Regions from separate parts of the Kitasatospora sp. NPDC096140 genome, predicted to be linked through region 1. Evidence: riboswitches for the same ligand, from Rfam matches in the RefSeq annotation. Region 1 holds a riboswitch; the other holds the start of a gene.
What was found. Region 1 has a riboswitch for thiamine pyrophosphate ahead of ABT048_RS03760 (purine-cytosine permease family protein). Riboswitches for the same ligand answer to the same signal wherever they lie in the genome.
Positions count from the first base shown of each region.

Region 2: linked by a shared signal. The riboswitch ahead of thiO (glycine oxidase ThiO) and the one ahead of ABT048_RS03760 (purine-cytosine permease family protein) in region 1 are both predicted to bind thiamine pyrophosphate.

Region 1 is NZ_JBEOUW010000003.1:92,844-96,244, forward strand. Features, by position in the region: gene ABT048_RS03755 (glycerophosphodiester phosphodiesterase family protein) at 1-13, opposite strand, end outside; gene ABT048_RS03760 (purine-cytosine permease family protein) at 187-1,635, opposite strand; TPP riboswitch at 1,628-1,774, opposite strand; gene ABT048_RS03765 (S1C family serine protease) at 1,983-3,401, shown strand, end outside.
Region 2 is NZ_JBEOUW010000016.1:91,185-94,585, reverse strand. Features, by position in the region: gene ABT048_RS18785 (thiazole synthase) at 12-809, opposite strand; gene thiS (sulfur carrier protein ThiS) at 811-1,137, opposite strand; gene thiO (glycine oxidase ThiO) at 1,134-2,306, opposite strand; TPP riboswitch at 2,310-2,422, opposite strand; gene ABT048_RS18770 (NAD(P)/FAD-dependent oxidoreductase) at 2,508-3,401, shown strand, end outside.

The sequences.
Region 1 (3,401 bases):
CTGGGCTGGTCACAGGGCCAACGATAGGCGGCGGAGGTGACGGGGAGGCGAAGACGGTCCCAACCTGTGGGGCCGTCTGCCGGCTGCCGGGGGTCGCCGGGCGTCCACGCGGGGGACGCCCGGCGCCCGGGCGAGGGGTGCCCGGCGCGTCGGATGACGGCGCGCCGGGCCCCGGGGCGCGGGGTGTCAGCGCGCCGTGCGGCGGGAGAGCGGGGTGAGCGCCCAGGTGGCCAGGGCGGGCACCAGGAAGGCGAACAGCGAGGCGGAGGTCCACTCCTGCGGGGTGAAGTGCAGGGCGTCCTGGGCCGAGGTCCAGAAGTCCGTCCACCAGTCCGCCACCTTGGTCGGCGCGATGAACTGGTAGACCGCGAAGCCCAGCACCCACGGCAGCAGCATCGTCCAGCGGGCCGGCGCGTCCTCGGCGAGGTTCCAGCCGCGGCGCCCGGCGCCGAGGAAGAAGTCCACTGCCAGCACCGCCAGCAGCGGCACGAACACCGAGCCGATCAGGCCCAGGAAGTTGTAGTAGCTGTCGGTGAACTTGTCGATCTGCAGTGCCAGCACGGTGGTCAGCACGCCGATCCCGCCGCTCAGCACCCGGCGGTCCACCTTCGGCAGCAGGTTCTGCACCGACATCGCGGTCGAGTACACGTTGGCGAAGGACTGGTCGGTCTCGCGCAGCACCAGCACCAGCAGGAACAGCCAGCCGGCCCAGACGCCGAGGAAGGAGTCGAAGATCTTGTCCGGGTCGCCGCCGGACTGCAGCAGCGCCATCAGGCCGAGCACGTAGCACCAGACCTGGGCGATCGTGTACCCGGAGAAGCTGCCCCAGAACGCCGAGCGCGCGGTGCGCGAGTGCCGGGTGTAGTCGGCGGCCAGCGGGACGAAGGAGACCGACACCGCGATCATCGCGTCGGTCGCGCCGAGGAAGCCGTGCCAGTTGCCGGCGCCCGGGTCCGGCACGCCCTGACGCCCCAGCTGGACGGTGAAGTACACCATCGCCACGGCCACCGCGCCGGCCACGAAGCGGCGCAGCACCGCGATCGAGCCCAGCGGCCAGATCGTCAGCGCGGTGGTCACAGCCCCCGCGAGCAGCACGAACAGCCAGCGGTAGCCGGTGGTGTGGGCGACGGTCTGGGCGCCCGCCGAGATGGTGAGCAGCTCGAAGACGCCCCAGCCGATGCACTGGACGATGTTCAGCACCGTCGGCAGGTACGACAGCCGGGTGCCGAACAGCCCGCGCAGGTTCGCCATCGCGGGGGCGCCGGTCCGGGCGCCGATCAGCGCGGCCACGCCGAGCATCGCGGTGCCGACGGCCGTGCCGACCACGATCGCGGTCACCGCGGCGGCCAGCGACAGCTCGCTGCCGGGGGCGCCGAGCACGGTGGCGGCGGTGGAGAAGCCGATCAGGCTGACGCCCAGGTTCATCCAGAGCGCGAAGTGGTCGCGGAACCGCAGCGTGCGCGGCGGTTCGGTGTCCAGGACCAGCGGCGCCTCGACGCGTTCGAGGCGCTCGGGGCGGTCCAGGACGGCGGTCGCGGCACCCGTGCCGGCCGCGGGGCCGGAGGAATCCGCGGGGGCGGGGAAATCCTCGGAGCCGGAGGCACCCGAAGAAGAGGATGGCGAAGCAGACGGCATGGCCGATACTCCCTACGCCGGCATTACCCGGACAGGTTCCGGCGGTCTGCGCCCCCTCGACCGTGCGCCTCGCTCGCGTGGCGTACGGTCGACATGCGCACTCTCAGCCTGGTCGGTCCAAGCTCCCGCGTGTCAGTTTGGAGCGACAGGCTAACCGGCAGGGGGGCGAACGCCCAAGGCCACGGCGTGCGCGGTCCGCATCGCGGGACGCCAGGCGGGGAGGGGAGCCCCCGGCCGTCGGCACCGGCTAAGGATTCTTATGAGTTCTTCAGAGGGGTCCTTACGGCAATCGAATCGACAATGCGAAAAACTATGGTCCTTGGTTCTGCCAGCTATGGAGGTCGTCCGTGAGCACCGAGCGCGAGGTTGGGCCCACCGGGCCGCAGGGGGAGCAGCCCGCCGGCCAGGGGGCGGCTGAGTCGGCTCCCGACGGCCCCGCTCAGGGCGGGCACAAGCCGACCATGGCCTTCCGCCGGGTCACCGAGCCGGAGGCGGCGGCCGACGCCGTCGACGCCGCTCCGGCGGACGCGGCCCACGCCGGTGCCGCTCCGGCGGAGGGCGGCCACAAGCCGACCATGGCGTTCAGCCGGGTGTCCGAGTCCGCGGCCGAGCCGACGGCGTCGGAGCCGGCCCCCGAGGCCGCCGCGCCGGAGGGCGGGCACAAGCCCACCGTGGCCTTCACCAAGGTCCCCGCGCCGCAGGCCCCGGCCGAGGCACCCGTCGCAGCTGCTGCACCCGTCGCGCCGGTCGCCGAGGAGCCCGCCGTCGACCCGGCCACCGGGTACATCGACGCGCCGCCGCCGGTCCTGCCGCCCGCGCCGGCCGCTCCCTCGGCCCCGGTGCTGCCGCCGGCCGCCAACCCGTACGCCACGCCGACCCACGGCGTCCCCGCCGCCGGCGCGCACGACCCGTACGCCGCCGCGTCCGCCCCCGGCACCCCGGCAGCGCCCGGTGCGCCCGCCGCACACGGCCACCACCCGTTCGGCGCCGGCCAGCCGCTCGGCGGCTGGGGCCCGACCCACGACGCCACCTCCGGCGGCGCGGGCTACCCCGGCGGCCCGTCCGGCCCGCTGGGTTACCCGGCCGACTACCCCGGTGGCCCGACCGGCGGCGGCCCGCGCAAGAAGCGCGGCGGTCTGGTCGCCGTGATCGCGGCCGTCGCGCTGGTCGCCGGCGTGGCCGGCGGCGCCGTCGGCGTCACCGTGGCCGACCGCAACGGCAGCAGCAGCTCCGCGGACGACCACCGCAGCACCACCGTCCAGGCCAGCGACACCCAGAAGAACGAGCCCGCCCCCGGCTCGATCGCCGCCATCGCGCAGAAGGCGCTGCCGAGCGTCGTCACCATCAAGGCGCAGGGCAACGGCGAGTCCGGCACCGGCACCGGCTTCGTCTTCGACACCGAGGGCCACATCCTCACCAACAACCACGTGGTCGCGCCGACCCTCAACGGCGGCAAACTGACCGTCAAGTTCGCCGACGGCACCTCGTACAACGCCTCGGTGCTGGGCCACGCCGAGGGCTACGACGTCGCCGTCGTCAAGATCGACAACCCGCCGAAGAGCAAGCTGGCCCCGCTGCCGCTGGCCGACTCCGACAAGGTCAACGTCGGCGACGCCACCGTCGCGATCGGCGCGCCCTACGGCCTGGAGTCCACCGTCACCAGCGGCATCATCAGCGCCAAGGACCGCCCGGTCGCCTCCGGCGACGAAACCGGCTCGCAGGCCTCGTACATGAACGCCCTGCAGACCGACGCCTCGATCAACCCC
Region 2 (3,401 bases), on a different contig from region 1:
GCGCCGGCCGTTCAGAACGCCGGCCGTTCCCGGGTGTCCAGGTCGGCGCGGCCGGCCATCGCGGAGGAGGCCTCGGCGTGGAAGCGGCGCGGGATGCGGCCGGCGCGGTGGGCGAGCCGGCCCGCCTCGGCGGCGTGCCGCATCGCCTCGGCCATCAGCACCGGCTCCTGAGCCCTGGTCACCGCGGAGGCCAGCATCACCGCGGCGCAGCCCAGTTCCATGGCCAGCGCGACGTCGGAGGCGGTGCCGGCGCCCGCGTCCAGGATCACCGGGACACCCGCGCTCTCCACGATCAGCTGGAAGTTGTGCGGGTTGCGGATGCCGAGGCCGGAGCCGATCGGCGAGCCCAGCGGCATGATGGCGGCGCAGCCCACGTCCTCCAACTTGCGGGCCAGCACCGGGTCGTCGTTGGTGTACGGCAGCACCGTGAAGCCGTCGTCGACGAGGGTCTCGGCGGCGTCCAGCAGCTCGATCGGGTCCGGCAGGAGGGTCCGCTCGTCGGCGATCACCTCCAGCTTCACCCAGTCGGTGCCGAGCGCCTCGCGGGCCAGCCGGGCCGTCAGCACGGCCTCGCCGGCGGTGAAGCAGCCGGCCGTGTTGGGCAGCACGCGGATGCCGTTGCGGGTCAGCACGTCCAGGACGGAGCCCTGGGTGGAGGCGTCGACCCGGCGCATCGCGACGGTGGTCAGCTCGGTGCCGGAGGCGAGCAGCGCGCGCTCCAGGACCTCCAGGCTCGGCGCGCCGCCGGTGCCCATGATCAGCCGGGAGGAGAAGGTCGTCCCGGCGATGGTGAGCAGGTCGTCGGCCATCTCAGCCTCCCTGCACGGCGGTGAGGATCTCGATCCGGTCGCCCGCGCTCAGCGGCGTCTCGGACCACGAACTGCGGGGCACCACGGCCTCGTTGAGGGCGGCGGCGACGCCGGTGTTGGCCCGGCTCACGGTGGCCACCAGCTCGGCGAGGGTGGTCGTGGCGGGCAGCTCGCGGGGCGTGCCGTTGACGGTCAGGACGATCCCGGTCGGCGCCGTCCCGGCGGGCGCGGATCCGCGCGGCGCGGGCTCGGTGGGTGCGGTCGCGGTCGCGGTCGTCGCGGGTGCGGTCTCGGCCGGTGCGGATCCGGTCGGTGCGGTCTCGGTCATGCCTGGGCCTTCGTGGTGGAGCGGTCGGGGGAGAACCGGGTGGGGGTGAACGGCCTTGCCGACTCCGGGAGTTCGCCGGTGGCCAGGTACTCGGAGAGCAGGTCGGCGGTCACCGGGGTGAGCAGCACGCCGTTGCGGTAGTGGCCGGTGGCGGCGATCAGCCCGGGAAGGGCGGTCGGGCCGAGCAGCGGTGCGTTGTCGGGCGAGCCGGGACGCAGCCCGGCCGAGGTCTCCGCCAGCGGGAGTTCGGTGATCCCCGGGACCAACTCGTGCGCGTCGCGCAGGAGTTCGTACACCCCTCCGGCGGTGACGGTGGTGTCGTAGCCCTGCTCCTCGGTGGTCGCCCCGATCACCAGCTCGCCGTTCTCCCGCGGCACCAGGTAGACGTGCCGGCCGCGCACCACGGCGCGGACGTTGCGGGAGAGGAACGGCCGGAAGGCGTCGGGGACGCGCAGGCGCAGCACCTGCCCCTTCACCGGGCGGATCGCGGGCAGCACGCCCTCGGGCAGACCGGCCAGCCGGTGGCTGTGCGGGCCGGCGGCGAGGACGACCTGGTCGGCGGTCACGGTCTCGTCGGTGCTCAGCCGGGCGCCGACCGCGCGGCCGCCCTCGACCAGCAGCTCCACCGCTGCGGCGGGCCGGACGACGACGCCCGCCCGCTCCCCGGCCAGCAGCAGGGCGGCGAGCATCCGCCGGCCGTCCACCTGGTGGTCGTCCGCGACGTGCAGGCCGCCGCGCACACCGGGGGCGAGCATCGGCTCCAGCCTGCGGGCCTCCCGGCCGGTCAGCCACGTCGAGTCCAGGCCGAGCCGCTGGTGGAAGGCGTGCAGTTCGCGCAGCTCCTCGCGGTCGTCGGAGTCCAGCGCCACGGCGATCGTGCCGCAGCGCCGGTAGCCGGTGTCCTGGCCGCCGCTCGCCTCGGTGAGCTCGGCGGCGAAGGCCGCGTACCGCTCGTTGGAGGCCATGCCGAGCCGCAGCAACGGCTCCTCGCCGTACTGGAGCTCGGTGACCGGGGCGAGCATCCCGGCCGCGACCAGGCCCGCCCCGCCGCCGGGGGAGGGGTCGACCACGACGGTCCGCAGCCCGCGCTGCGCCGCCCGCCAGGCGACGGCGAGGCCGATGATGCCCCCGCCGATCACCAGGACGTCGGCGCGGACGTCCGATGGCATGCGTGTCAAAGCTGCTCTTCTCCCTTCGCCGGTATGACCCGGATCAGGTTCGGACGGTCGCAGGCCGTGCCAGCCCGCCTCTCAGCCCGGTTCGCCGGGCTCCCGTGATGGTGTCCCCACCATAACGCCGGGGCCGGGGGCGGCCGAAGGGCCGTACGAAGGGTGGGACGGCCCCCGGGCCGCCGCGTGGTGCTGAGTACAGTGACGGGCGTGGCAGAGCTGAGCGGAACGGATCAGGTGGTCGTCGTCGGAGCCGGGCTGGCCGGGGCGCAGTGCGCCCTGAAGCTGCGGCAGGGCGGGTGGCGGGGGCGGATCACGCTGGTCGGCGAGGAGCCGCACGCGCCGTACGACCGGCCGCCGCTCTCCAAGGACGTGCTGCTCGGCAAGAGCGACAGCACCGCCCTGGACATCGACTACGCGCACCTCGGCATCGAGGTCCGCACCGGCGTCCGGGCCACCGGCCTCACCCCCGGCGTGCTGCACACGGACGGCGGCGACCTCCCGTACGGCTCGCTGGTGATCGCCACCGGCGCCGTCCCGCGGGCCCTGCCCGGTGCCGAGCGGGCGCACCTGCTGCACACCCTGGACGACGCGCTGGCGCTGCGCGCGCTGCTGCGCCCCGGCCTGCGGCTGGTGCTGGTCGGCGCGGGCTGGATCGGCGCCGAGGTGTCCACCGCGGCCCGTGCGGCGGGCTGCGAGGTGACCGTGGTCGAGGCGGGCCCGGCGCCGCTGCCCGGCGCGCTGCCGACCGTGATCGGCTCGGCGATGGCCGCCTGGTACACCGAGGCCGGCGTCGACCTGCGCTGCGGGGTCGGCGTGGCCGCCGTCGAGCCCGGCGCGGTGCTGCTGGCGGACGGCTCGCACCTGCCCGCCGACGAGGTGGTGGTCGGCATCGGGGCCCGGCCCGCGACCGAGTGGCTGGCCGGCTCCGGCGTCGAGCTGGACGGCTCCGGCGCCGTCGTGGTGGACGCGCGGCTGCGCACCGGCCTGCCCGGGGTCTTCGCGGCCGGCGACTGCGTCAGCTACCCCTCGGCCCGGGCCGGGGCCCGGCTGGCCGTCCAGCACTGGGACCACGCGCTGCAGTCCGGCGAGGCG